3 regions of the Chryseobacterium sp. HNCC26DJ238 genome follow, and region 2 is predicted to be linked to each of the others. Evidence: riboswitches for the same ligand, from Rfam matches in the RefSeq annotation. Region 2 holds a riboswitch; each other region holds the start of a gene.
What was found. A riboswitch is a leader RNA that binds a small molecule or an ion and turns the genes downstream of it on or off. The one in region 2 is predicted to bind S-adenosylmethionine.
Positions count from the first base shown of each region.

Region 1: linked by a shared signal. The riboswitch ahead of AC2A07_RS16325 (TonB-dependent receptor plug domain-containing protein) and the one ahead of AC2A07_RS09990 (alpha/beta fold hydrolase) in region 2 are both predicted to bind S-adenosylmethionine.
Region 3: linked by a shared signal. The riboswitch ahead of AC2A07_RS00305 (TonB-dependent receptor plug domain-containing protein) and the one ahead of AC2A07_RS09990 (alpha/beta fold hydrolase) in region 2 are both predicted to bind S-adenosylmethionine.

Region 1 is NZ_JBXUGI010000018.1:47,779-58,014, forward strand. Features, by position in the region: gene AC2A07_RS16320 (alpha-amylase family glycosyl hydrolase) at 1-1,107, shown strand, start outside; SAM riboswitch class I at 1,238-1,344, shown strand; gene AC2A07_RS16325 (TonB-dependent receptor plug domain-containing protein) at 1,430-3,850, shown strand; gene AC2A07_RS16330 (APC family permease) at 3,927-5,228, shown strand; gene prfA (peptide chain release factor 1) at 5,397-6,482, shown strand; gene AC2A07_RS16340 (prolyl oligopeptidase family serine peptidase) at 6,859-8,904, shown strand; gene AC2A07_RS16345 (OsmC family peroxiredoxin) at 8,964-9,380, opposite strand; gene AC2A07_RS16350 (TonB-dependent receptor domain-containing protein) at 9,626-10,236, opposite strand, start outside.
Region 2 is NZ_JBXUGI010000009.1:19,739-29,974, reverse strand. Features, by position in the region: gene metH (methionine synthase) at 1-2,138, opposite strand, end outside; gene AC2A07_RS10005 (homocysteine S-methyltransferase family protein) at 2,230-3,240, opposite strand; gene AC2A07_RS10000 (O-succinylhomoserine sulfhydrylase) at 3,506-4,666, opposite strand; gene AC2A07_RS09995 (ACT domain-containing protein) at 4,777-6,321, opposite strand; gene AC2A07_RS09990 (alpha/beta fold hydrolase) at 6,374-7,312, opposite strand; SAM riboswitch class I at 7,373-7,482, opposite strand; gene AC2A07_RS09985 (MGH1-like glycoside hydrolase domain-containing protein) at 7,666-10,236, shown strand, end outside.
Region 3 is NZ_JBXUGI010000001.1:61,841-72,076, forward strand. Features, by position in the region: gene AC2A07_RS00290 (LytR/AlgR family response regulator transcription factor) at 1-536, opposite strand, end outside; gene AC2A07_RS00295 (sensor histidine kinase) at 529-1,551, opposite strand; gene AC2A07_RS00300 (TonB-dependent receptor domain-containing protein) at 1,782-3,878, shown strand; gene AC2A07_RS00305 (TonB-dependent receptor plug domain-containing protein) at 3,950-6,694, opposite strand; SAM-I-IV-variant riboswitch at 7,002-7,101, opposite strand; gene AC2A07_RS00310 (outer membrane beta-barrel protein) at 7,212-9,431, shown strand; gene thiH (2-iminoacetate synthase ThiH) at 9,666-10,236, opposite strand, start outside.

The DNA.
Region 1 (10,236 bases), on a different contig from region 2:
CCCAATTCTTATATGATTTTTGAGCATCTGGGAACGGATGCGGAAGAACAGCAGTGGGCCAATTACAGAGTAGCGGAAGGAAAAGGGGTACTGCTTTGGAATAATCAGAACGGACCCTATAACCAAAATACAATGGGGTATAAAGAAAACAGCAATTTTGACCGGATGGACCATGAACTCCATGGCTTTAACAAGATGCATGGTGTCGGTTTTGGAGAAAGCCATGATGAAGAAAGGCTGATGTTTAAAAATTTGGTCTATGGTGCTGTAAACGGAACTTATCAGGTGACTAATTTAAATACAGCCTTGGAAAGAATGAAAACTTTCGGAGCAACATTTTTTACGGTTCCCGGTCCTAAAATGATCTGGCAGTTCGGAGAATTAGGATATGAATTCAGCATCAACAGATGTCCGGACGGAACGATTAATAACGGATGCAGAACAGATGAAAAGCCTGTTGCCTTTACATTGGGGTATGATTCCAATACCAACAGAAAAGCGATTTATAATACCTGGGCACAGATTATCAATATCAGAAATGCACATCCGGTTTTTAAATCAAAAACCTACACGGTGGAGTCGAATAATCTGACAAACGATCCTGATGGCCTGATTACGAGAATCTATGTATATGATAATCTTTTAACCGCCGGGATTAAGAATGTTGTGGTGCTGGCCAATTACAATACTTCGGCAAAAAATGTTGTTCCCTATTTCCCTTATACAGGGCAATGGCAGAATTTAATGGATAATACAATTTTAAGTGTGGCTTCTACGACAGCACCTATTACGCTGCAGCCGGGTGAATTCAGGATTTTTGGAAACTATGTGGGTAGTTTGTCAGTAATTGATGAGAATGCGGCCAATAAATTATCACTTCAGATTGCAGATAATCCTGTCAAAGATCCTATGGTAAAATTAATCTATCATAAAGCTAAAAACGGGGAGATCATTATTTATGATATGAACGGCAAAAAAATGGACGTCTTTAAACTTAAAAATGAAAACGGAACTTTAGAGGTAAATGCCCATTACCCTGCCGGAATGTATTTGGTTCATTTAAAATCGGATACCGGTGTTGCTATTCAAAAGATGATTGTTAAATAAAACCAACAGTAAAAGATGTTAAGAAGAGAGATTGCGATAAGCGGTCTCTCTTTTCATTTTCTCAGGCATAAAATTAAGACACTTCTAAACTCTTTTTGATATTATCGAAAATAAGTCTACCTTTGCAATAGACTTATCGAGAAAGGTGGAGGGATTTGGCCCTGTGAAACCTTAGCAACCTGCATATCTCTAATTTGCAAAGGTGCTAATTCCAACCCGAATGGGGGAAGATAACTGATGTCAATATTTTTGTAGTATTCCATTTCTTGACAGTCAATTGACGGATTTTTCCGTAATTATCTATTTAAATTTATAAAGGACAATGAAAAAAATCAGCATTTCTGTATTGATGCTTGGAACAGTGATGTTATCTGCACAGGAAGTGGAAAAAGAAAAACAGATCGAAGATGTGATCATCGTAGGTAACCGGAATGCTAAAAGGACAAAAATTGATACGCCTGTTCCTGTGGATGTGATTAATATTGATAAAATTCAGAAATCTGCACCTCAAACCAATGTTCAGGATCTTTTAAATTATGTCATTCCATCTTTTAATGCAGTGAGGCAGTCTTCTTCTGACGGAACGGAGCATATAGATCCTGTCTCATTAAGGGGAATGGGTCCGGATCAGGTTTTGGTGCTGGTCAATGGAAAAAGAAGACACACGACTTCACTTGTCAACTATCAGAATACAGTGGGAAATGGTTCCGTGGGAACAGATCTGGGAACGATTCCGGTTATTGCTATTGACCGGATTGAAGTTCTCCGCGATGGCGCTGCGGCGCAGTACGGATCTGATGCAATAGCCGGGGTTATCAATATCATCCTTAAAAAAGATATCGGAGCTTCAGCGAGTGCCACGTATGGAATTACAGGTAGAAATGATGGTGAAACCTACCAGGCAGGAGTAAATTACGGCAGTTCTTTAGGAAAGAAGGACAGTTATATTAATTTATCCCTGCAATTGAATCATCGGGGGAAAACCACAAGGACCCAAAATCATGATTTGGATATTTTCGGAGGTAATTTTGCTTATGCTTTTGCAGACGATCCGGAAGCAGCAAGAGCCGCAGATAATGCTGTCATCAGTCAGAGAGGTCTTAGCCGGGATGATTTTAATTTCCAGATCGGAGATGCGCAGATCAGACAGGCACAGTTATTCTTCAATGCAGAATATCCGCTGAACAACAGTTTTAAATTATATACATTCGGGGGATTCAGCATAAAAGAGGGTCAGGGATATGGTTTCAGAAGGCTTCCAAGTGAAACATCTAATGTAGTTTCGTCTCTTTATCCCAATGGTTTTCAGGCTTCTTTAGGCTCTGAGGTCTATGATATCTCCTATGCAGTCGGAACGAAATATAATGCTGATAACTGGTTAATTGATTTGAGCAATACCTTTGGCAGTAACAGTTTTAATTATAATGTCAGTAATACCAATAATGCTTCCCTAGGTATAAATTCGCCAACGGAGTTCTATGCAGGGGCTCACAGCTTCCTTCAGAATACAGTCAATCTGGATGTTGCCAAAAGTTTAAACAATTTTAATATTGCATTTGGTGGAGAATTCAGATTTGAAGAATATCAGATCAGGGCAGGCGATGAGGCATCTTATACTCAATATGATATCAATGGAAATGTTGCAACAGAAGGTTCAGCGGTTTCAGGAGCGGGAGGGTCGCAGTCTTTTATTGGTTTTTCACCTCTGAATGCTTTAAAAAAATCTAGAAACTCAAGTGCTGTATATGCGGATGTATCTTATGATCTGGATAAAAAACTGAACATTGATGCTGCTGCCAGATTTGAAAATTATTCCGATTTTGGAAGTACTTTGAATGGTAAACTGGCAGTGAGATATGAATTTGTCAAAAATTATGCGATACGGGGAGCCGTAGGAACGGGATTCAGAGCGCCTTCTCTGCAGCAGCAGTATTTTAATAATTCGTATGCTGATATTTCTACTTCAGGATCAGGGATTGTAACAAAAGGGATTTTCAGCAACCAAAGTGCCGCTGCAAAAGCCCTCGGATTTGATCAGCTGAAACAGGAAACATCACTCAACGGAAGTGTTGGATTTACTTTAAAACCTGCCAGCAGGCTTTTCATCACTTTGGACGGATATCTTATAAAAGTGAAAGACAGAATTGTGATTACGAGTAATATAACTGATCCGCGACTCACCGAGTATGGTGTTGAGAGCGGAAGGTTTTTTGCCAATGCGGTTGATACACAAACCAAAGGAGTAGATCTGGTGGTGACCTATGACTGGAAATTGGGAGGTGGTAACCTGAACATCAATTTGGCAGGAAATTATACCGAAACAAAAATCACAGATTTTCATTTTCCTCAGAATCTGGGAACTCCTCAGAATGAATTTTTTGGTCCTGATCAGGTAAACATCATCGAAACACTGTCACCTAAAACAAAAGCTACACTGGGATTGAATTACAATATTGGTCAATTTAATTTTTTGGTAAGAAATACTTATTTTGGTCAGGTAATCAGAGACGGGTATCCTTTTGGTGGCATTCAGGAGTTTTCGCCTAAAATTGTTACTGATATCAGTGTGGGATATGATATTACAAAAAATATCAATCTCACTGTGGGTGCCAATAATCTGTTTGATGTATTTCCTGATCTTCAGATCTATGAAAATTCGTATTACGGAGTTTTTAAATATGCTCCTGTGCAGATGGGAACTTTAGGGAGTTACTTTTTCGGAAGAGTAAATTTTACGTTTTAATGAACAAAAATATAAATTACAGAATGATCATAACGGATGTACTAATTGATGATTTTTTAGTCTTAAAGTCTTTATAATGAATGCATCCTCACATCAGGTTGGTTGGAAAACCGCCGTAGCTATTGTTGTTTCAAACATGATTGGAACAGGAATTTTCACAACCCTGGGTTTTCAGCTGGTTGATATCACCAATACCTACAGTATATTTTTACTTTGGGGCATTGGTGGGATTTTAGCTCTGTTTGGCGCATTTTGTTATGCTGAATTAGGTGTATATTTCAAAGGGAATGGTGGAGATTATATTTATCTCAGCAAAACCTATCATCCGGTACTGGGATATCTGGTAAGCTGGATTTCATTAATAATCGGATTCTCAGCACCGGTTGCGTTGGCAGCTCTGGCCATGTCAAAATACCTTTCAGTCTTTGATTTTAACCTCGGGACACCCTTTGCTATTGCTGTTATATTTTTCGTTGCGGTCTTTTTGTCTTTCAGCCTGAAAGCTTCAAGCCGTTTTCATAATTTCTTTACCTTAATCAAGGTCGGTTTTATTGTGCTTCTGATTATTGCAGGTGTACTGCTTTCTGAGCCTGTTGAAATGGGGAACAGTCTCAATTTCAGCAACTCATGGGAAAATGAGATAATGCTTTCGGCATTTGCTACCTCTTTAGTGTTTGTTACCTATTCGTACACAGGCTGGAATTCGGCCTCTTACATAGCCGGTGAAATTAAAGACGTTGAGAAAAACCTGCCTAAATCTCTGATTGCAGGAACTGTGTTTGTGATGTTATGCTACATTCTGATCAACTATATTATGCTGAAGCACGCACCGGTGCATCAGCTGGCAGGAAAAGAAGATGTGATGAGGGAAGTGGCTGATAATCTGCTGGGGATTTCTTTTGGGAAGCTGGTTACAGTTTTTATTGCTTTGCAGCTTGTTGCTACAATCAGCGGTTATTTGTGGGTAGGATCGAGACTTACTCAGGCTTTTGCCAAAGAAAATCATTTATGGAAACTGTTATCCGGTAATAATCAGAAAGGTATTCCTGTTAGAGCTGTTTTCGCTCATGTGGTCATTGCAACCTTAATTATACTGACCGGAAGTTTTAAAGAGATTTTTGTGTACACTGCCTTTATCCTTCAGCTGTTTGCGACCTTGGCTATATCGACTGTATTCTTTCTTAAAAAACATCAGCGGAAAATATTTAAATCTGACTTATTTTATATTTTCCCAACAGTTTTCCTCCTGTTCAGTATATACATTCTGTATTTTACGCTCATCAACAATCCAAAGGAAAGCATGATTGGTTTAGGTATTATAGCCGTAGGACTTATTCTGTATTTTATAGACAAACGACTTACAAAAAACGCATCTTAAATACAATCCAATTCAGTTTTACTAATACGTCGTATCATCGTTTCAACAACAGGAATCGAGATATGAATTTCTGGTAAAATCAGAAATGATACAAACGGATAGCTAATCAAATGGTTATTGAATTTTGAATTAATAATTCTTATCTTTGCATCCACAAAATTTTCAACAATGTCTAAATCATTAATCCCAAAATTAGAAGCGATCAAACAAAGATATAATGAGGTAGCAGACCTTATTATACAGCCGGACGTAATTTCGGATCAGAAAAAATATTCTTCCTTAAACAAAGAATACAGCGATTTAGGAAAAATTGTACATGTCTACAATCAATATAAAGGTGCTTTGGACAATATTGCAGAATCTGAGGAAATCATTGCAGATGGTTCAGACCGGGATCTTGTGGATATGGCTAAAGAAGAAAAAGTAGAGGCCCAGGGAAAACTTCCCGGTTTGGAAGAAGAATTAAAAGTCCTTTTGATTCCTAAAGATCCAACCGATGATAAAAACGTTATTGTAGAGCTCCGTGCCGGAACCGGTGGAGATGAAGCGGCTATTTTTGTTGAAGATGTGTACAGGGCATACGCAATGTATTTTAAGACCAAGGGATGGAAGCATGAAATCACGGATTCAAGTGAAGCAACAAAGGGTTATAAAGAATTAATCATCAAGATAGAAGGTGACGGCGTGTACGGAATTATGAAGTTTGAATCCGGGGTTCACCGGGTACAGAGAGTTCCGGAAACAGAATCTCAGGGTAGAGTACATACCTCTGCCATTACAGTTGCAGTTTTACCCGAAGCTGAAGAAATCGATTTCGAATTAAATCCGGCAGACATCGAGATGCAGACCTCACGTTCCGGTGGAGCGGGAGGACAGAACGTAAACAAGGTAGAAACCAAAGTGCAGTTAACCCACAAACCTTCGGGAATGGTGGTGGTTTGTCAGCAGGCACGTTCTCAGCTTGCCAACAGGGAACTTGCCATGGAAATGCTTCGTACCAAATTGTATGATATTGAAGTTCAGAAATCTGTCGGGGATATTGCTGCACAGCGTAAATCAATGGTTTCGACCGGTGACCGTTCAGCGAAGATCAAAACGTACAACTATCCGCAGGGGAGGGTAACTGATCATAGAATCAACAAATCAATGTACAACCTTGATGCATACATGAATGGTGATATTTCTGATATGATCGATGCTGTAATCATGGCAGAAAATGCAGAAAAAATGAAAGGAGAAGAAGAAAACTACTAATTTTTTTCTTAAAAAATAAATGAGGCTTCTGAGAAATCGGGAGCTTTTTTTTGTTTTTTTATAATATTTGAAATAAATATTAATTACGGGTAAAATAATTTTTTCTAATGTAGCTGATGAAATTATAATGAGAAACTGAATGGGCATCAAATATCGGTGATGAAAAAACAATCTGGATGGGCATCTGATTATAATTTCATCTGAAATTACAGATCTACAATCATTTATTTAACTGTCTGATAAAAGTTTCAGCTTACTGAAGCTTTTTTTATTTCCACAACTTTACGTATTTTTGAGAAAACCCTTCACAATGAATTTTAAACCATTTTTATTAACGGCTGGAGTACTTTTTTCGGCCACTTTTTATTCTCAGAAAATGAATTATCCTAAAGCGATAAAAGTAACTCAAACCGATACCTACTTCGGGACTGCCGTTTCAGATCCGTACAGAGATTTGGAAAACGACTCTGAACCGACTAAAAAATGGGTTGACGAAGAAGTTGCATACAGCCAGAATTACCTTTCAAAAATTCCTTTCAGAGAGCAGATCAGAACTCAGCTTACTGATATCTGGAATTACGAGAAAATCGGAGCACCTTTCAAAGAAGGTGATTACACTTATTACTATAAAAATAACGGACTTCAGGCACAGTCAGTTTTATACAGAACCGATAATAAGACAAAAGCTACAGAAGTCTTTTTGGATCCGAATAAATTTTCAGAGAAAGGGACAACTTCTCTTTCAAGCCTGTCTTTCAATAAAAAAGGAAATCTGGCAGCCTATGCCATTTCAGAAGGTGGCAGCGACTGGAATAAGATCATCATTATTGATGCAATCACCAAAAAGCAAATCGACGAAACAATTGTCGATGTGAAATTCAGCGGAATCTCCTGGTTGGGTGATGAAGGGTTTTATTATTCCAGTTACGACAAACCTAAAGAGGGAACTGTACTTTCAGGAATGACCGATAAGCACAAGGTTTTCTATCATAAATTAGGGACAAAACAATCGGCAGATCAACTTATTTTCGGAGGCGATAAAACACCGAGAAGGTATCTGGGCGCCGGTGTTTCTGAAGACCAGAGATACCTGATCATTTCCGCAGCCAATGCAACCAATGGAAATGAACTGTACATAAAAGACTTAAAAAAAGGAGGTGATTTCGTTCAGATCAACAAAGGCTTTGATATCAATGTCAATATTGTAGATACGGACGGAGATGATCTTTTCATATTTACGGATAAAGATGCTCCGAATATGCGCCTGGTAAAAACAAGCATCCAAAATCCATCTCCCGAAACATGGAAGGATGTGATTCCTGAAACAGAAAATGTATTGGGAGTTTCCGGTGGTGGAGGTTATTTTTTTGCCACTTATATGGTTGATGCCATTGATCAGATAAAACAGTTTGACAAAACCGGAAAACTGATCAGGGAAATCACGCTTCCCGGAAAAGGAAATGTAGGAGGTTTCGGAGGAAAGAAAAAAGAGAAAGAACTGTATTATTCCTTCAGCAATTATATTACCCCGGGAACAACATATAAATTCAATGCGGATACCGGTAAATCTGAAATTTATCAGAAGCCGAAAGTGAAATTCAATCCTGAAGATTATGTTTCCGAACAGGTTTTTTATACTTCAAAAGACGGAACCAAAATTCCGATGATGATCAACTACAAAAAAGGGACGAAGCTTGATGGCAAAAACCCAACCATCCTTTATTCTTACGGAGGTTTCAATATCAGTTTACAGCCGTCATTCTCAGTAGTCAATGCCATCTGGATGGAAAACGGAGGGATTTATGCAGTACCGAATATCCGCGGAGGCGGTGAGTACGGGAAAAAATGGCATGATGCAGGAACCAAACAACAGAAGAAAAATGTATTTGATGACTTCATTGCTGCCGGAGAATATCTTCAGAGTAAAGGCTATACTTCAAAAGAATATATGGCGCTTTCAGGCAGATCAAATGGTGGACTGCTGGTAGGTGCAACAATGACAATGCGTCCTGATTTAGCGAAAGTAGCTTTTCCGGGAGTTGGAGTGCTGGATATGCTGAGGTATAATAAATTTACTGCAGGTGCAGGTTGGTCTTATGATTACGGAACCGCTGAAGACAATAAAGAAATGTTTGAATATTTAAAATCATATTCTCCGGTTCATAATGTAAAAGCAGGAACCTGTTATCCGTCAACCATGATTATTACAAGTGACCATGATGACAGGGTAGTGCCGGCACATTCTTTTAAATTTGGTGCTGAACTGCAGGAAAAGCAGAAATGTGCAAACCCAATTTTGCTGAGAATCGAGAAAAATGCGGGTCATGGAGCAGGTAGAGCAACCGATCAGGTAATCAGTGAAAATGCAGATCTCATTTCTTTTGCTCTTTATGAAATGGGAATTAAAAAACTAGAGAAATAATTGATATCATAAAAAACTTCAACCAATAAAATTTTATTGGTTGAAGTTTTAATATTTACTTACGCTAAAGTAGCATTCAAAGTAATTTCAAAATTGAAAGCTGCACTTACCGGGCATCCTTCCTCTGCAATTTTAGCATATTTCTGAAAATCCTCTTCGGAAATTCCCGGAACTTTTGCTGTCAGGGTCAATTCTGATTTCGTGATTTTACCTGCTTCAGGGTCCAAAGTGATTACCGATTTTGTAGTCAGTTCTTCAGGGGTAAAACCGGCTTGGGAAAGTTCAGCACTCAGTTTCATAGTAAAACATCCTGCGTGTGCTGCTGCCAGTAATTCCTCAGGATTTGTTCCTACACCCTCTTCAAAACGGCTGCTGAAAGAATACTGAGTTTGGTTAAGTGTTGTACTCTGAGTCGTTAAATGACCTTTACCTTCTTTTACGGTACCGTTCCATACGGCTGTTGCGTTACGTTTCATATAAAATATTTATTTAATGTTTAAATTGATTCATCTGCCTGTTTATTAAAGATAATAAGGCGATTTCATATAGTGCAATATCACCATTCATAATTGTCAGGATTAAAATACGAAATGCATGCCGTAATAATTAAATTAAGGATAATACGTCTGATTTTTTCCGGTAAAACAAATGAACATTTTTGATGAAAAATCATAATTTGAAAGCTATACCTGCAAACTTAGATTTTTAACTGCCTACCCGTTTAAAAACTTATATCCAGCCCAACATAAAAATTCGCTTTCATAATCGGTGCATACACCATTCCGCCATCAAAATAATTCCCGAAAGGATTTTTAAAATCGACGATTGCGTTTTTCTGATAATAAGAAGTCAGGTTTTCACCACCGAGATAAGCTCTTATTTTCTGGTTGAAATTTCTTGAAATCTGGGCATTGACAATAGCATAGGATTCCGAATATTCAGGTATTTGAAACTGAGTTGGATTACCTGCCGTATTTGGAAGTCTCTGTTTTCCTACAACATTCAGGGTCGTATCAAAACTCCAGAATCCACCTTTTGTATTTTTATTGGTTGCATACGCCAGATTCAGAAAACCTCTGTGCTTTGCCATGAAGGGAATTTCTCTTCTGCCATCCAAGTAGTCTGCCTGTACATCATAATATTTGTACGCCAGTCTCACTTCAAAATTTTTGAAAGGTATAAAGTCCCACTGGGTCTGAAAAGAGTTGGCAAAAGATTTCCCTTCTAAATTGTAGAAAGTCAGCTGCTGAGGTGACCGGTCCAGATCCGCCAAAACCTGATCCTGAAAATTTGTTCTGAAAAAATCTGCCATCACGGTAGATTTTCTTCCGA
Region 2 (10,236 bases):
CTTTTTGGAGCAATAAAATCACTTAATGCGATATAATCTTTGCCTTTTGATTTCTGAACCTGTTGTCTCAGAGTTAAAAACTTAACCTTTTCCTGATCATCTTCATCATAAATTAAGATATCATCGGTTTCGTTAGCATTGGCTTTAAAAATTCCAAATATTGCTTTTGCCACTAACAGCTTTTCATCAATAATTTTTTTTAAAATTTTCTTTCCGTCTTCAAATAATTCTCTGGCCTGTTCACCTACAACTTCGTCTTGAAGAATGTTAGGATATTTACCGTGCAGATCCCAGCTTCTGAAAAATGGAGACCAGTCGATGAAAGGAATCAACTCTTCTAAATCCTGATTTTCAAAAACCTGAATCCCCAATTGGTTTGGGGTAAAAATCTCTTCGTTGTCCCAATCGATTTTAAATTTATCCGCTCTCGCCTGTTCAAGCGAAACGTAATCCTTATCAATTTGTCTGTTCAAAAACTTCTCACGAAAATCTGAATAATCGCTTTTCAGATCATCAACGTATTCTTTATTTCTGTCACCAAGCAAAGAACTTACAACATTTACCGCTCTTGAAGCGTCATTAACGTGAACCACTGCATTTTTATATTTTAAGTCGATCTTGACTGCAGTATGCGCTTTTGAAGTCGTAGCACCACCGATCAGCAGTGGAAAATTAAGATTTTGGCGTTCGAGTTCAGATGCGATATACACCATTTCATCTAAACTAGGCGTAATCAATCCACTTAGGCCAATAACATCTACATTATGATCAATTGCGGCCTGAATAATTTTCTCTGCAGGAACCATTACTCCCAAATCGACAATTTCATAATTATTACAACCCAAAACTACACTTACAATATTTTTTCCGATATCATGAACGTCTCCTTTTACAGTAGCCATTAATATTTTTCCGTTAGGTTTCTGAGCCACATCTTTTTCAGCTTCGATAAATGGCTGCAGATAGGCAACAGCTCTTTTCATGACACGCGCAGATTTTACTACCTGCGGAAGAAACATTTTTCCGGCACCAAATAAATCTCCGACAACTCCCATCCCTGTCATCAGATTGACTTCAATTACATGAAGCGGTCTTTCAGATTGCAATCTGGCTTCCTCGACATCTTCTTCGATGAAACGGTCAATTCCTTTGACCAGAGAATGTGTAATTCTCTCCTGCAGAGGATACGTACGCCATTCTAATTCTTCAACTTTTTCTTTTTTAACCGATTTGTTTCTTTCAGAATAATCTAATAAACGCTCTGTAGCATCTTCTCTTTTATCAAGAATAACATCTTCTACAAGCTCTAAAAGTTCTTTATTGATCTGATCATAGACCTCCAGCATTGCAGGATTTACAATTCCGATATTCATTCCTGCCTGGATGGCGTGGTAAAGAAAAACTGAATGCATGGCTTCACGCACAGTATCATTTCCACGGAAAGAGAAAGAGACGTTAGAAACGCCGCCACTTACAGAAGCATAAGGAAGATTCTGTCTCACCCATCTGGTTGCTTCAATAAAATCAATTGCATTTCTGCGGTGTTCATCCATCCCGGTAGCAACCGGAAATATATTTAAATCAAAAATAATATCTTCTGCGGGAAACTTTACCTCATTAACCAGAATATCATAGGACCGTTTTGTAATCTCCAGTCTTCGCTCATAATTATCAGCCTGTCCGACCTCATCAAAAGCCATAACAATAACGGCTGCACCATATCTTTTAATTGCTTTTGCATGTTTTACAAACTCTTCTTTTCCTTCTTTTAAACTGATCGAGTTTACCACGCATTTCCCCTGAACAACCTGCAGACCAGCTTCCAGAATTTCCCATTTTGAAGAATCAACCATGATGGGAATCTTGGAAATGTCAGGTTCAGAACCGATAAGGTTAAGGAATTTAATCATCGAGGCTTTACCATCGATCAGTCCGTCATCAAAATTAACATCAAGAATCTGAGCTCCCCCATCTACCTGATCCCTCGCAATATCCAAAGCTTCGGAAAATTTTTCTTCTTTAATTAGCCTTAAAAATTTTTTAGACCCGGCCACATTGGTTCTTTCACCAACATTGATGAAATTACTTTCCGGGGTTATAATCAAAGGCTCAAGGCCTGATAATCTTAAATATTTCATAATTTAATTTAGTAATGTATCGACGTAACAGGCAACAATTCGTTTTTTTGATTTCATAATAATAACATCAATTGTTACATTATTAAAATTATTATACTGATACATTAAATTTCCTTGGCTCGTATTTATCTACCAGATCAGCAATTGCTTTTATATGCTCAGGAGTTGTTCCGCAGCATCCTCCGATAATATTAATCAATCCTTTTTCTACGTATTCCTTGATCTGACCAGCCATCTGTTCCGGAGATTCATCATACTGACCGAATGCATTAGGAAGTCCTGCATTGGGATATGCTGAGACACAAAATTCTGAATTGTGTGCTAAAGTTTCTAAGTATGGCGTTAACTGACTGGCTCCCAAAGCACAGTTAAATCCTACACTTAATAAATTTAAATGTGAAATTGAAATAAGAAATGCTTCAGCAGTCTGACCGCTCAACGTTCTTCCTGAAGCATCGGTAATTGTCCCCGAAACCATGATCGGGATTTCTATTCCTCTTTCTTCCTGAATTTCGTCAATCGCAAACAGGGCTGCTTTTGCATTGAGGGTGTCAAAAATGGTTTCAACCAAAAGGATATCTGAGCCTCCATCAAGCAAAGCTTCAGACTGCTGCTTGTAGGCAGTTCTCAATTCGTCAAAGGTAATTGCCCGATATCCCGGATCATTCACATCCGGACTTAAGCTTGCCGTTCTGTTAGTTGGTCCAATAGAACCCGCAACAAATCTTGGTTTATCAGGATTTTTGGCAGTGAATTCATCACAGACTTTTCTGGCAATTTTTGCTGATTCATAGTTGAGCTCATAAACCAAACCTTCCATGTGATAATCTGCCATTGCGATGGTTGTTCCGGAAAATGTATTGGTTTCCAGAATATCTGCTCCGGCTTCAAGGTATTTTCTGTGAACTTCTTCGATAGCCTCAGGCTGCGTAAGCGAAAGAAGATCATTATTCCCCTGTACCGGATGCTCCCAATCTTTGAAACGCTCGCCACGGTAATCTACTTCCTGAAATTTATATCTCTGAAGCATGGTTCCCATAGCTCCGTCGAGAATGAGAATGCGTTCTTGTAATACTTTATATAGTTGTTCTGAATTTTTCATTTTATTTATTATGACCTATTTTAACAGGATTGCATCCTATACTTTATAAAATCGTCCCATTGCGACTTTGATCTGAAAATCTTTAAGTTTTCCAAATCATTTTCATTCATGAATTGAAGTACAAATCTTCAACATAGCCCCGATGGAAGCGGCATCCTTTTTTGTTTTCTCAAAATAAAAAAGATATAGCGGACAGCGGGTAGAAGTTTGTTTTGAAGACTTTCTCTGTTGCTCCTGAAACAAATCTCTGCTTAGAATGATAATATCAACCTAAAGCTTGTTTCAAGTCAGCAATGATATCATCCACATTTTCCAGGCCTACGGAACAACGGACCAATCCCGCGGTAATTCCCACCTCATTCCTTTCTTCATCAGACAGTTTAGAATGCGTTGTTGATGCAGGATGTGTTACAATTGTTCTCGTATCTCCCAGATTGGCAGAAAGTGAGCACATTTTTATTTTATCTAAAAAATTCCTACCGCCATCAATACCGCCCTTAATTTCAAAAGCAACGACATTTCCTCCCAATTTCATTTGCTTCTTTGCAATTTCATAATTTGGATGAGATTTTAAAAACGGATATTTTACCAAATCTACGTTCGGATGACTTTCAAGAAATTCTGCAACTTTTAATGCATTTTCACAATGTCTTTCAACACGGATTGCCAAAGTTTCCAAACTTTTTGACAGTACCCAGGCATTAAACGGCGACATAGCAGGGCCCGTATTTCTTGCGAAAAGATAAATTTCCCTGATCAGATCTTCTTTTCCGACAGCTACCCCGCCTAAAACCCTTCCCTGACCATCAATCAATTTCGTAGCTGAATGCACAACAATATCAGCACCATACCTAATTGGTTGTTGCAGATATGGTGTAGCAAAACAGTTGTCAACAATGAAAATCAGATTATGCTTTTGGGCAATCTTTCCAAAAAATTCCAGATCTAAAATCTCGATTGCCGGGTTTGTAGGTGTTTCCAGATATAAAATCTTTGTATTGGGCTGAATATAATTTTCTACATTTTCAGAATCTTCTGCTTTAAAATAAGTAGTTTCGATATTCCATTTTGGAAAATATTTTGTGAACAATGTATGAGTAGAACCGAAAACTGACTGACAGCTTACAATATGATCACCCGCATTGAGAAGCGCAGCAAAAGTTGAATAAATTGCTGCCATACCCGTTGCAAAAGCATAACCGGCTTCAGCACCTTCCATTAGTGCTATTTTATCAGTAAATTCTGTGACATTAGGGTTTGAAAACCTGCTGTACAGATTTTTGCTTTTTTCTTCTGCAAAACTCGCCCTCATGTCTTCAGCATCTTCAAAAATAAAACTTGAGGTCAGATACAGCGGAGTAGAATGCTCATCAAACTGAGTTCTTTCAGTCTGAGTTCTTATTGCGAGGGTTTCAAAATTTTCCATAAAAATTTAAATTTATCAATCTGCCAGGGTAACAATTCAGTTTTAAGGAAATACCCGAAACTCTCATTGTTAAACTGTAAGATTGTTATACTGTTACATTAATCTCTTCTTTATTTAGTTTCACTTAACCTTAAAATATCTCCGAAAACTCCTCTTGCCGTAACTTTAGCTCCGGCTCCCGCTCCCATAATAACAATTGGATTTTCTTCGTAGCTTTCGGTATAAATTTCAAAAATTGAATCTGAACCTTTTAACTGTCCTAAAGCAGAAGTTGCGGGTACTGAAATCAATTTTACATCAAGTTCACCTTTTTCTTTCTGTAAGTCACCATGCAAATCACCTACGTATCTTAATACGTGATCGGGCTGCTGATCTCTCTTAATTTTATCATACTTATCATCCAATTCTTCCAATCGTGAAAGGAATTCCTGTTTAGAAACAGAAAGCAGGGATTCGGGAACTAAATTTTGAATATTAATATCATTAAACTCATTAATTAAGTCTAATTCTCTTGCTAAAATCAACAGTTTTCTGGCCACATCGTTTCCTGACAAATCCTCTCTCGGATCAGGTTCCGTAAAACCTTTTTCCAAAGCTTCATTAACAATAACCGAAAACTTATCATTCCTCAAGGAAAAGTTATTGAAAACATAGCTCAATGTTCCTGAAAAAACCCCTTTGATCCTGGTAATATTTTCTCCTGACAAGTGTAAAAGCTTGATGGTGTCAATTAGAGGCAATCCAGCCCCCACATTAGTTTCATACAGATAACGTTTATTACTTTTATTCAATATATATCTTAATTTCCGATATTCCTCTATAGGAAGCGTATTGAAAATTTTATTCGATGAAACCAGATCAAAGCCATTTTCCGCAAGAGCCTGATAGTTTTTTACAAAATCTGCACTTGCTGTGTTATCTACGACGATCAGGTTTTCAAGTTGGTTTTCTTTTGAGAAATTAATTAATTCGTCAACACTTGAAGATTTTTCAGATGCAAAAACCTCATCACTCCATTGGCTGTCAAATCCTTTTTTATTGAAAGCTATTTTTCTGGAGTTGGCAACTGCCACCACTTTCAGGTGTATATTTTTCCTTCTTTTTATTTCTTCCGAAGAATGCAAAACCTGTTCAATTAGGGTTTTCCCTACATTTCCATGCCCGATAATGGCCAGGTGCACCGTTTTAGGTTTTTTAAAAATTTCGGACTCTATAATATTTTTAGTTTTCTCATCCTGAGAAGAAGTAACAACAATATTGATTCTCTTCTCACTTGAATTTTGGTTTAGGATCAAAGGAAAAACATTGTTTCTTGCTAACTCTGTAAGTATTTTATTCAAATCATCGGCTATAAAACCGATGACAGAAACATTGTTGATGCTGTAAATCTGTGAAACTTTACCGGATTTTCTTTCGTCTGCAAATTCTTCAATCAGACAGGTCACTGCTTTTTCAGAATCATCTTCGTGTACAAGTATTGAAAGACCGTTTTCAACTGCCTGCTGAGAAATCACTCCCACACTGATCCTCGCTAAAGTCAGTGCTTTAAAAACACGTCCGTCGATCCCTATTTCACCCAGAAAATCTGCTCCTTCAAATTTAATGATTGATCTGTTTTTAAAAAATTTAATTTCGTTTGCATTAATCTTTTTCATGTTTTATGTATTTATTTAATTTACTATAGGATACAATTCGTAAAGCTGTATTCTATAAAATATTTTTTATGATATAATTTAACTGTTCATATTCCATCAGAAAGGCATCATGCCCATGAATTGATTTGATCTCGTGGTAGAAAACGTCTTCTTTTTTACTTTTCAGCTTTTCAAAACACATCCGTATTTCGGAAGCAGGAAAGAATAAGTCTGTATCTACAGAGATCATGTGCATTCGTGCTTTGATCTTATTTAGAGATTTATCATCGGTATTGATATTCATAAGCAAATGATTCATCAGTTGATATGATTTTAAATTAAACCGTTCCGCAAGAACATTTCCGTGATAGTTCAGCCATTCTTCGGATTCCAGCTGCTGCTTTTCCTGATTGAATTTATTTTTAAACCGGTCATTTAAAGACTGTGGGGTCCTATAGCACAGCATTGCATGAATTCTTGCTTTCTTTAGTGGTTCTTCATTTCCACTAAGCAAAAATTGCTGAACAAGACATTGGGCGTGCAACCAATCGTGTGTTTTAGAATCACAGGCTATTGGAATAAAAAGCTCTGCTAAACCGGGATTTTTAGACAGCATTTCCCAACCGATCGCTCCTCCCAGTGAACCGCCTATAATAGCATTTATATTTTTGATATTCAAATTTTCAAGACCTTTCAGAAATATATTGGCGATATCTGAAGGAGTAAAGTCTGAATACTGTTCAATAAAAAAATCATCATATCCGTTTCCTGGAATATTGAAACACAGCACTGTATATTGAGTTGTATCAATAACCTGATTTTCACCGATCAGCTGTTTCCACCATCCTTTTTCTCCTGTAACATTAGAGTTTCCGGTTAAAGCATGATTTACTAAAATTAAAGGTGCTGTAAACAGTTCTTTCCCAAAAAGCTGATAGCTTAATGGGATCTGATATTCTTTTTGAGAATCGGTTTTATACAAAAAATTAATATGTAGCAGTTCTGTTTTCAATTTTATATTATTAAAATAAACTTGAAAATGCCATAAAGGAATGGCTGAAAGAACTTCAGTAAGTTATCTGTCCAAAATAAAATTTTTGGTAGAACGTAGCACCTTCTTTGTTTGCACAAAGGGTTGCTAAGGCTTCACAGGGTCTATCCCTCAACCTTTCTTGATAACATTTTCAATATGTAAATGAACGAGTGATGCAAATATATAACATTTCTCTTAAATATTAAAAAAAATATTTTCCGTCAAAATTTCTTTCATCAGAAGCATTTTAGCAGCATGTTAAGAATTATTAAGCTGAAAAAAATTGTTTCTTTTTGCTAAAAAATCTACCTTAGCTATGAAAATGATGTTATATGAGTGTTGAAAAACAGAGACTAAAAGATAAAAACTGGCTGAATTGGGGTCCGTATGTAAGTAACAGGCAGTGGGGAAATGTACGTGAAGACTATAGCACAAATGGTGATGCCTGGCGTTTTGCAAATCATAACAATGCCGAAAGCTACGCCTATCGCTGGGCAGAAGAAGGTATTGCCGGAATTTCTGATACCAAGCAGCTGTTTTGTTTCGCACTTTCATTCTGGAATAAGAATGATGAAAGAGTCAAAGAACGTTTTTTCGGATTGAGCAACCCTCAGGGAAATCACGGGGAAGATATCAAAGAAATCTTCTATTATCTGGACAATACGCCGACACACAGCTATATGAAGCTGGTTTACAAATATCCTATTAATCAATTTCCGTATGAAGATCTGGTGTCAGAAAATGGCAGACGGAGCAAGAAGGATCCTGAATATGAAATCATCGATACAGGTATTTTTGATAATGATGAGTATTTTGATATTTTCATTGAATACTGCAAAAGTAATATAGATGATATTTTAGTTAGGGTGACTGTCTGTAACCGAAGTAATCAGGATGCTCCCATCGTTGTAATACCTACAGGCTGGTACAGAAACAACTGGAAGTGGGGATATAATGAATATATGGGGCAGTTGGAAGATTCTCATGATGGATGTATCAATATCAATCATGACAGCGTTCCGTTAAAAAAGTTTTATTCTAAAAGAAAGGATGCTCAAAGGGTATTTTGTGACAATGAAACCAATAATCCTAAACTTTACGGAAGTCCGGAAGTTGAAAACAGTTATTACAAGGACGGAATTAATGATTATATTGTTCATCAGAAAAATACTGTAAATCCCGATAAAAGAGGTTCGAAAGCTTCATTTGTTGTTGAAGCAGAGGTGAAAGCGGGACAGTGTGAAGTATTTGAATTCAGACTGGCACCTCATGAAATGGATGATGCATTTCATGATTTTGAAACTCTTTTTAATACCAGAATTTCTGAAGCCAATGAATTTTACGAAGAAATCCAGCAGGATGTCTGCAACGAGGATGAAAGAAATGTACAGCGTCAGGCCTTTGCAGGACTTCTCTGGAACAAACAGTTTTATCACTATAATGTAGGTAAATGGCTGAAAGGCGATCCTAATCTTGAAGCCCCTAGAGATTTTAATAATTATGTAAGAAATACTGAATGGGATCATCTTCATAATAAAGATATTATTTCAATGCCTGATAAGTGGGAATATCCCTGGTATGCTACATGGGATCTGGCATTCCATTGTGTTCCTTACGCAATCATCGACGGTGATTTTGCCAAAAACCAACTTCTTCTTCTTACGAAAGAATGGTACATGCATCCGAACGGACAAATGCCGGCATACGAATGGAATTTAAGCGATGTCAATCCTCCCGTACATGCCTGGTCATGTTTCAGAGTTTTTAAAATTGATGAGAAGACGAACGGCAAACCCGATCTGTTGTTTTTAGAAAAGGTTTTTCAGAAATTGCTTCTAAATTTTACCTGGTGGGTTAACCGTAAAGATAAGAATGGCAAAAATATTTTTGGCGGTGGATTTCTCGGACTTGATAATATCGGAGCATTTGACAGAAATATGGAACTGAAAGACGGGGAGCATCTGGAACAGGCTGACGGAACAAGCTGGATGGCAATGTATGCCCTGAATATGATGCGTATTGCTATGGAGCTGGCACAGTATTATAAGGTGTATGAAGATATGGCGATCAAATTCTTTGAACATTATCTTTATATCGCTGAAGCAATGGAAAGCATGGGTGAAGACAAAGAAGGTCTTTGGAACGAAGAAGATGGATTCTTTTATGATGTACTACAACTTGGAAACGGAGAAAGTGTGACTTTACGTTTACGAAGTATTGTAGGTCTGATCCCTTTATTTGCTGTAGAAATTATCGATCATCATCTTTTAGATAAAATGCCCAATTTTAAAGCAAGAATGGAATGGGTACTCAAAAATAAGCCTGAATTGGCAAATTTGGTTTCACATTGGGATGAAGAGGGAAGCGGAAGAAAACATCTGATGAGCATTCTCCGTAGAACAAGGCTTAAAAAAGTTCTGAAAAGGATGGTTGATGAAAAAGAATTTTTAAGTTCTTACGGGATCCGTGCAATGTCAAAAGTATATGAAGAAAATCCTTTTGTATTCACTGTTCATGGTAATAAAAATGTGGTTCACTACACACCTGCAGAAAGTGACAGCAGAATGTTTGGCGGAAACAGTAACTGGAGAGGACCGATATGGTTTCCTATTAACTTCCTAATCGTAGAGAGCCTGCAGCGTTTTCATTTTTATTACGGAAACAGTCTGAAAATTGAATTCCCTACGGGAAGCGGTGAACATAAAAATCTTGATGAGGTTGCATCTGATATCAGCAGCAGACTTTGTTCCATATTCTTAAAAGATGAAAGTGGACAAAGAGCTTTCAATGGAGGAAATTACAAATTTAATTACGACCCAAACTTTAAGGACTATATCACATTCTTTGAATATTTTCATGGAGATAATGGTCGTGGTGTAGGAGCATCTCATCAAACAGGATGG
Region 3 (10,236 bases), on a different contig from region 2:
GGAAGTTGAATTTCAAGAGACTTCAGCGTTTCCAATACAATGTATTCCTGCATATAGGTTTTAATGTTAACATAATCTCTAATGCTTTCAATGTAAAGAATATCATCAAACTGAATGCGATGCTGCTGACCTGAAGATTTCACAAAAAAATAACCTGTCTCTTTAGTTTCATCTAAAGGGAAACGTTCTCTGGCTTTAATAATGCTTTTATTAAACCTATCAAACGAAACGGGTTTTAAAAGATAATCAACTACATTATGTTCATATCCTTCCAGAGCATATTCCGAATAAGCGGTTGTGAGAATATATTTCATTTTGTCACCGACAATTTTCATGAAATTGATTCCTGTGAGTTCCGGCATCTGAATATCTAAAAATATAAGATCAGCATCGTTCTTCTGAATATATTCCAAAGCTTCGATAGGATTTTCTGACGAAAAAACAAGTTCAAGAAACGGAATTTTCTCAACATAGCTCCCAATCAGCGATATAGCAAGCGGTTCGTCATCAACGACAATACATTTAATTTTATTCATCTCTTAAATCTATTTTTAAATCTACTGTAAAATCAGTTTCAGTTTCCGTAATGTGAAGTTCATGTTTTTTTGGATACAAAATTCCAAGCCTTTTCCTGACATTCTCAAGCCCTATGCCCCGTACCGCATCTTTAGACCTTTGCTTTTTAAAATTACAGAGATAAAAGTGAAGTTTTTGGTTCTCATCAGAAATCTTCAAAATAAAACCTTTTCCGCTGAAATTCCCATGTTTGAAAGCATTTTCTGCAAACGGAATCAAAAGCATCGGTGAGATCACCAGATTTGGATGATTTAAGTTTTTCTCAACAGTCAATAAATCAGGGTTTTTCAGTCTGAGCTTTTCCAGTTCTATCAGGCTTTCGAGATATCCTATTTCTTTTTCCAGAGAAATGAAATCTTTCTCCAGGTCTTTTGTTGTATATCTTAATAACTGACCAAGCTCTTCAATGGCCGGCAAGGCTTTTTCGGATTTCTGATAAACCAGAGAATAAATATTGTTCAGGGTATTGAAAATAAAATGAGGATTGATCTGGGTTTTCAAAGCCTGAATTTTCGCTTCATTTCTTTCCTGTTCAAGCTGTTTTTTTTCCAGTTCTACCACACCAAACTTTTTAAGGATCCAAAAAATCCCGGCAATAAAGATAGTCAGACTTCCAGTGTAGATATTATCAAAAAAATAATAAGTCAACCCTGTGCCTTCACCATAATTTCTAAATCCATACGTTATCGGCAACAGCAATTCTTCAAGTAAATACCGTAATACGGCGAAAAAAAAGATAGATATGAAAAATACTAAAACTGTGGTGTAAAGCTTTTCAAGTTTAAAAATTTTAGGAATAACAAAAAGATACGCTATATAGAAAGTACAAAATCCTACAATAAAAAAGGTGATTCTTAAGACTGTACTTTGCAGACTATTCTGTTCATTAAAGAAAAAAACGGGTGTAATTACAGTTCCGGTAAAATTAAAACTCCAGTAAATGATTTGGAGCCAGATGATCTGTTCTTTTTTCATGCCCAAATGTAAGCTTCTAAGTTTTGTAACGCCAAATGTTTTCCGATAAACGCCTGTATTTTACCGATGAATTTTTTTTGACCGGATTAAAACCTCCTGAAATCTAAATGCTGTTTCAGAAGATCAACCGTCCCTATACATTTGCATCAACAAATAAATAGAACTGCCACTCAGTCTTTTTTATCCGGAGACAAAATCATGATTCCATATAACAACTTAAAAATTTACCTATGAAACTTAAATATCTATTGATCACCGCATTATTTTCCTCAGTAACCTTTGCACAGACTCAGAAAGACAGCATTAAACAAATTGAACAGGTTGATATTCTTATTAAGAAAAAATTGCTTGAGAGAAAAGCAGACCGGCTGATTTTCAATGTCGATGCATCCATTGCTTCTCAAGGTATGGATGCAGGTGAAACGCTTGCAAATGTACCCATGCTTAAAGTGGATGAGAATCTCGGCACAATTGCTATTACAGGAAAAAGCACCGTGAACGTGATGATCAACGGAAGAATGCTCAATCTGTCAGGAACTGCACTTCTCAACTATCTTAAATCGATCCGCTCAGAAAATATTTCTAAAATTGAAGTGATTACCACTCCACCTGCAAAATACGAAGCGCAGGGAAACAGTGGACTGATCAACATCATTCTGAAAAAAAATCCAAACCTTGGTTTCAGCGGAAACATTAATACCGGATTATCACAAAGAACCTACCTCAACGGAAGTACAAACGGAACATTAAATTATCAAACCGAAAGATTAAGCCTGAGCCTGAAGACAAGCTATATAGAAGGCGCAAAGCAAGCCGATGAAAGATATACGATTTTAGGGGTGTCTCAAAATTACAGCAGGTCTATCCGAAAAGATATGTGGCAGGACTTCACTCCTAATCTGAGTGCCTCCTATAAAATCAGTAAAAATTCGGAAATCGGGATGGACTATATTTTCGGCAGTCAACATTCAGGGATGGATATTGTCAATATAACAAAAAACATCAATTCTGAACTTGAAGAAAAAAACCTGATCACCAACACGTTCCACAGAGAGAAATCACCGACCCATACATTCAGTACTTATTATGATCTGAAATTGGATTCTCTCGGGAAAAAACTGAGTATCGCAGGGAATTTTTATCAGAATAATAATACCACCGAAGTTAATTTTAATACATTGACGCTTCCTGATAATTCTGTTCAGAATGTAAAGACCTTTTCAAAAATCAAACCTCAGATTTTTTCTGTGCAGGCTGATCTGGAACTTCCTCTTTCATTCGGAACGATTGATACCGGCATGAAGTTTAATCAATTCAGAAATTCTGCTGATCTGAAATATCTGAATCTTGAAAACAGTCAGTACATCATTGATGAGGAAAAAGGCAGTGTATTCAATTATAAAGAGAATAATTTTGCCGCTTATGCAAGTTTTTCCAAAAGCTTTGGAGAGCATTGGGATGCCAAGGCCGGACTGCGTTACGAGAATACGTTTGTCAACAGCTCGGTGAATGATCTCCGTTACGGACAGTGGTTTCCGTCAGCGTATATTGCCTATAAAGAAGACAAAAATGTGTTTAATCTATCCTATTCCAGAAGAATTAACCGTCCAAGCATGAGCAATCTTAATCCATTCAGATGGTATGAGAACCCTTATTCTTATTCAACCGGAAATCCGCTGCTGACTCCGTCATACATGAATAATTATGAGCTGGGATACACTTACAACAATAAATTTTCGGCAAGTGCGTATTATCTAAGACTCACAAATGCTTTCGGACAGGTTGCTTCATTAGACGGACTTTCTCAAAACAGCGATTATAAAAATTATTATAACAATGATTCTTACGGAATGAATGCTTCCTACACCAATACCTTCTTCAAATTCTGGGAAGCCAATATAACAGCCAATGCATCTTATCAGACTTCGGAAGTATTTGACATCAATGCAGAAACTTCAAAAGGATATTCATTCAGCTACTCTGTCAACAATACTTTTACCCTGAACAAAAACAAAACACTTGTCTTTTTTCTGAACTACAGCCACAGTCTGCCGTACAGAAATGTTAATACTTATTTTTATGCTTACCCCGAACTTACTTCAGGGCTAAAAGTCTCCCTGATGGAAAAACAACTGCAGATCAATGCAACGGTAACCAACATTTTTGCCCAGAGATACCGTGGCGAGATGTACTTTAAAGACAGTAAGCAGTTAATGAACAATTACTGGGACGGAAGAAGCTTCCGCCTGAGTTTCAATTACACATTTGGCAATAAAAAAATCAATAAGAAAAATATCAGTTTCGAAGAAAAAGAAAGAGTACAGTAAACATTTTACGCTCTTCTTTCAATAAGCAAAAAACAGAGACCGAATCTCTGTTTTTTGTTTTTGTCACCTATCTAAAATTTAAATTCAACCCGGGCAAACAGAAAACGACCTCCGATACCGTATTGGGAAACCTGTCTGGAATACACAAACTGATTATCAGCGGTTAAAGAGTCGATATTGGGACTTTTGGAAGGCAGTATATTGAAAATATTGTTGCTTCCTACCGTTGCCGAAACATTTTTTGTGAAAGCATACCCTACAGACAGATCAGTCACGACCCGGTTGTTGAGCACAAAATGTTCCCTGCTTTCGGTAATTCCGTCAAAGTTGGCGTCCAATACATCAGCGTCTGTCACCTTCCCGAAATATGTATTTCTCAGGGAAACCGTCAATGCAGAAAACCTCGCCGTATTGGATAACGTTGTTTTTATTCTCGGTACCGCTTCCTCAAAATAAACCCTGTTAGGTTCAGAGAAATAATTATCAATCTGGCTTATCAGTTTAGGAGAAGCATGAATCTCACCCACCCTCCTGGTCTGATTCAGATTAAAACCCAGATTATTTTCCAATGACACTCTTTCTGAAATTCTTGAATTCTGCGAAAGCGTAATATCCAACCCTTTGGTCTCTGAATCTACAGCATTAGCAAAGAAATTGGCGGCACTTGCTCTTGCAAGATCAAAAGCTCCTTGCAGAACTGCCTGATCAGATCCGGGTGAGAAACTTCCGTCCGGACGGTAAAATAAATCAGTCAGTACTACCCTGTCCTTAATTTTTATGAGGTAAGCATCTGCCGTAAATACAAGATTCAATGCCGGAATCTTCCAGGTAATTCCGGTACTGTAAGACTGTGAAGTTTCCTGTTTCAGTTTTGGAATCCCCAGGGCCTCCGCTGCTTCAGAATTATTTCTGAAAGTACCCACCTGCGTCGTATTTCCCTGTTGAATCAGCGTGGATGTAGAACTGTAATTAATCTGTGCCAGTGAAGGCGCCCTGAATCCGGTGGAAACAGCTCCTCTCCAGTTAAAGTTCTTTGCCAGCCTTACATTGGTTGCCAATTTATAATTAAAGGTCGAACCAAAATCTGAATAATTTTCATAGCGTACAGCTCCTTCTACCAACCATCCGTCAGCAGGTTCTATTTCTACATCCGCATACGCTGCAATACTGTTTCTGTTTCCTGAAACCGCATTATCAGGACTGAATCCCGGAAACACCTGAGATCCTGCAGGTCTGATGGTTCCAAAAAAATCAGTGGACTGTTCGTTCTGAGGCGTTGCTGCAGTCACTACACGTCCAAAAATATCATACGAGACATAAGAGTTTTCATCCCCGGCATTCACTTTATAGTTTTCATACCTGTATTCTCCACCAAAAGCGACATTCAAACCATGAAGTACATCGTATTTTTTTGATAAATCCAGATTTAGGGTATTCTGTAAAAATTCTGACCCTCCTGCTTTGAAGGTTCTCGGTGAGTTGTCTCCGAGACTTGCATTGAATGTATTGACTACCCCGAAATTAAACATATTTTTCCCGAATGTATTACTCAGGTCTACATTCCAGTCGTTCCATTTCCCTCTGATTCCTCCGGCCAAAGAATAGTCATTGACATTGGCCTCAATCTGGGGCAGGTATCCGTTGGGGGTAATGCCATTGATATTCCGCTCTGAATTAGGAAGACGGTAAAATCCACCGGAATTCCCTAAACGGTAGCTGTAGCCTCCAAAGGAATATACTTTCCAGTTCTCATTAACCGGAATTTCAGAATTAAAAAACAGCTGTGCAGACTGGAGTTTCGACTGCCCTGCCCTCAGGCTGAAATCTTTTCTTTCCAGTCCCCTGTAATTAAGTTCCTGATCCGTAAAATCCTGTCCTAAAAGCCCCTGCAGTCCTGATATACTGTTGGTTCCGGATATCTGGTTTTTAAAATCCTGAGAAAAATAATCAACCTGCGAAGCATATTGCTTTACGGTATTAATAATCTGCTGCCCGTTAGGCGTATTGGTGATGTTTTTATATAATCCGTCTATATTCACACCATCCTGCAAAGCTCTGTAACTGATCGCATTATAGGCATTAAAGATAGGTCCCTGCCTAACTCCTGCCCTGGAATAAGGATCGCGGTACTGCACAGATCCGGTTACATTAACGAAACCATTCTTTCCAATTTTAGCTCCATAATTCAGATCAGCTGAAATCGCCTGTCCGTCTATACCACCGGAAAAATTATTGGTGACCGATGATGCATTTCCTCCCAAAAATATCTGTCCTGACAATCCCAATCTTCTTTTAAGTCCGAGATTGATAACTCCTGCAATAGCATCAGAGCCATATTGAGCAGATGCTCCGTCTCTCAACACTTCAATTTTCTCCAGAGCAAATGCCGGAATTGCATTAAGATCTGTCCCTACTGATCCTCTTCCGGGAGTAAGCGTAACATTAATCAGGGAAGACTGATACCTTCTTTTCCCATTCAGTAAAACCAGAACCTGATCGGGCCCTAACCCTCTCAACTGAGCGGGATCAACAAAATCTGTCCCGTCATTCACCGTATGGGAAGTTGATGAAAATGAAGGAACAATATAATTAAGTGCCTGGCTTATATTATTAACAGGACTTTGTCTTAAAACTTTTGAAATATTAATATAATCTACGGGAACCGGAGTATCCGTTAAAGATCTGCCTGAACCTCTGGATCCGAGAAGAACGACTTCATCAATTTTCCGGGACTGCAGAGAATCTGTCTGTGCATAGTAGAATGTCGAAATAAGGGTAGCTGAAGTAAGGATACTTCTGTGTGTAAAATTACGCATGTGTTTTTATTTTTAATTGATTTATATATGTAACGTTACCTTTTTATTACTTTTTCAGGCAACAGAAATGTACCCCTGCTTTTCAGGGATATCTTAAGAAGAAAAAGGTAAATAATAAGTTTTGAGAACTTAAGAAAATTAAGAACAGCAACACATACACATGACTTTATGACATGAAGATTTATCAGAGTAGCAAAGACCAGCTTTGTTATTCATAAGATAAAAAGTCAAATTCATAGTTGCGTAGAAATCCGTGTTCTTAAACATTTATTGTAAAATTTAATAAAAATTCAGATGGGGAGAAAATAGAATAAACATTTTTTCCGAAACTGAGCCGGCTTATCTATTTCAGCACCTTGCTTGTTTTGCAGGTTGCTATCCCATCAATGAGATTCTTGATAATTATTCTGCAAATATATAAATAATTTATAAATAAAATATTCAAAAAAAGGAATTTTTTCAATTTCACAGTAACAAACCTTTCATTTCAGCGTCTAACTAATCAGTAATAAACTATATGAAAAAATCTGTAACTATACTATCTGTCATTGCGTCAATATATTCTTTTGCTCAGGAAAAACCAAATCCTCAAATCAAGGAAAAGCAGATAGAAGGCGTTGTAATGACTAAAACTAAAAAAGCAGTTGAGCAAAAAGCCGACCGGACTATTTTTGATTTTTCTGAACAGAGTCATTTAAACAATGGCAATGTTTTGGAAGGGATCAAAAAACTCCCGGGACTTGTTTCCACTGATATTGCGGGAATGATGTATCAGGGCAAAATCCTGGACGTTTACCTGAATGGTCGTCCACTCAATATTTCGAGCAATGAACTCAATTCTTTTCTTGAAGGTATGCCTGCCAACTCGGTGGAAAAAATAGAAGTGATCACTCAGCCGGGTGCAGAATTCCCTGCGACCTCAGGAGGTGCAATTATGAATATTATTACCAATAAAAATGCTAATAAATATCTAACGGCAACCTATTCAGGAAACTACAATTTTTCAAATGAAGATAAACTGAGAAGCAGAACAAGCCACTCACTGAACCTGAATGCAAGAAACAAGTTATTCGGGTGGCAGTTGAGTGTGGGACAAAATTACCGTGAAAGTATGCTTAATTCTAATCAGGATAACCTGATGCTCAGCAATACAGACCGCATCGGCCGCGGATATTTTGCAAAATCCGGATTAACATTTGATCTGGGGGAAGACCGCTTGCTTCTGAATTACGATGTTTATCATAACAGAAATTCTAACTATACAGGGAGTAATGGTTTGGCAGACATTTTAGTCAGCGAGGATCCTGATACTTACAGAGAAGTATCTTTTAATGCTTTTGATGCTGCTCTGACAAATAATCTAAGACAGGAAGCTGTAGCAACCTATCAGGTACGTTTTGGCGATAAACTTAAAAAATTAGACTTTCAGTTTGGTTATACAAAATCTGATAGTAAATTTGGGCAGAACAATATTTTCAGAAGAGGAATTTTCACCGACAGCAACGTAAATGAGCCTTATAATTTTACAGCCGGCAATGTTTTGAGCAACAGTTCAGATATGCGCATTGCTAATTTCAAGGTTGACTATTCGCAGCCTTTAAAAATACTGGATGATGGAAAAGTAAGCTTTGGAGGGCTTTATGAAAAACAGAATTTTGATACAGAGAGTAAAGGCCTGACCAATCTTGAATATCAGCGGCAGACCGCTTCTACGTATCTTGAGTTTCAGGCAAAACTGAAGAAATTTGATTTTATTGCAGGTGCGAGAGCAGAAAACTATGATATTTCAGGAATCACCAGAAGAGACAGTGCCAATACCATACTTGAAAGAAACCTGATTCCTTTTAATAAGTTTAAAATTTTCCCTAACGCAAGTGTACAGTATAATCTGATGAATCAGGTGCATGCGGTGGCAAACTATAACAAGAAAATCAATCTGCCAAGTATTTCTGCACTCAACCCTAACAACAATACATTCCAGGGACCTAATACTCAGGTAACCGGAAACCCATTTCTCCAGCCGACCATTTTTGACAATTATGAAGTGAAAATATCAGCTTTTGATTATGCTTTCATCGGATACAGCGTAAGCAATGCCAAAAATCAGGTTGCACAGATCATCAGAAGAGAAGGAAAAAACATCTTTAATGAGCAGGTGAATATCTCGAATATGAAAATTCATAATTTTAATGTGGGACTTCCTGTTCCTTTTATGATTTTTTCTAAACCCTTGAGTGAAATCATGAAGTTTGATTTTAATCCTGATAAAATTAACTTCATGTATCTGTATGCCGGTTATCAGAAACATGACATTGACAATTTAAAAAACAACGGATTCTGGATTTTTAATTTAATGACCCAGATTCTTCTTCCAAAAGACATCAAATTAACTGCAAATTACAGTTATCTGACCCCACGGGCAGGATATTTTTATTTCACAGCAGAGAAACCATTCAACAACTCAGTTGATATTACGTTAACCAAAAAATTCATGGATAACCGCCTGACGGTTTCCGTTTTCGGAAATGATATTTTAAATGGACAGGTGATGCAGATCAGAACCAACAATCCTTCGGGAGGAGAAAGCCTTTTCATCAGAACAAAGTATGACAGCAGAAATTTCGGGCTTTCTGTGAATTATAAAATTCCGACTAAAAATAAACTGGCGAAGGAAGATGCCAATATTTTAAACAGTAAAAAAGAAGAAACGGGTGGCGTCATACAGCCGGGACAGTAAAGTAAACAGGTATTTTTAAAAATTAGCTGCTACAATAACGGACTTCGGTCCGTTTTTTTTCGGTCTTATATCTTCAGCACATGTAAATCCATTGATTAATTCTCTTTGTTTCCTGCATGAAAAACTGATCCCCAACCACCGCAAATCTCAGGCAGGAAGTATCCATCAGAGGTATGCAATGACGCCACAGATCCGATCGTCAGATAAATTGTTCGGACATCACATTTAAATATTTTAAACTCCACTGTAAACAGAATCCCAATCCTTCATTACAGGATCGTAGCCTGCTTTTTTAATTATTGTTTTCATTTCCTCCATACTCCTGTCATCACTGGTCTCAAACTGTTCCAGAGATTCTTTGTCAACCGAATAGCCTCCGGGATTGGTTTTTGATCCTGCACTCATGGCCGTTGCCCCCAACGAAATGATATTGTTTCTGAATTTTTCATTTTCCCGGGTAGAAATGGAAATTTCCATGTCTTCGTTCCAGATTCTGTAGGCGCAGATCAGCTGAAGCAGATCTTTATCAGACATCATAAAATTAGGCTCAATAATTCCTTCGGCAGGTCTTAACCTCGGGAATGAAACGGAAAACCTGCTTTTCCAGTATTGTTTCTGAAGATATTCAATATGAAGAGCATTGAAAAAACTGTCAATCCTCCAGTCTTCCAGGCCGAGTAAAACTCCCAATCCCATTTTATGGATTCCCGCATTTCCAATTCTGTCAGGGGTTTCGAGGCGAAAATCAAAATTTGATTTTTTTCCCTTCGGATGGTATTCTTTATACACTTCCTGATGATATGTT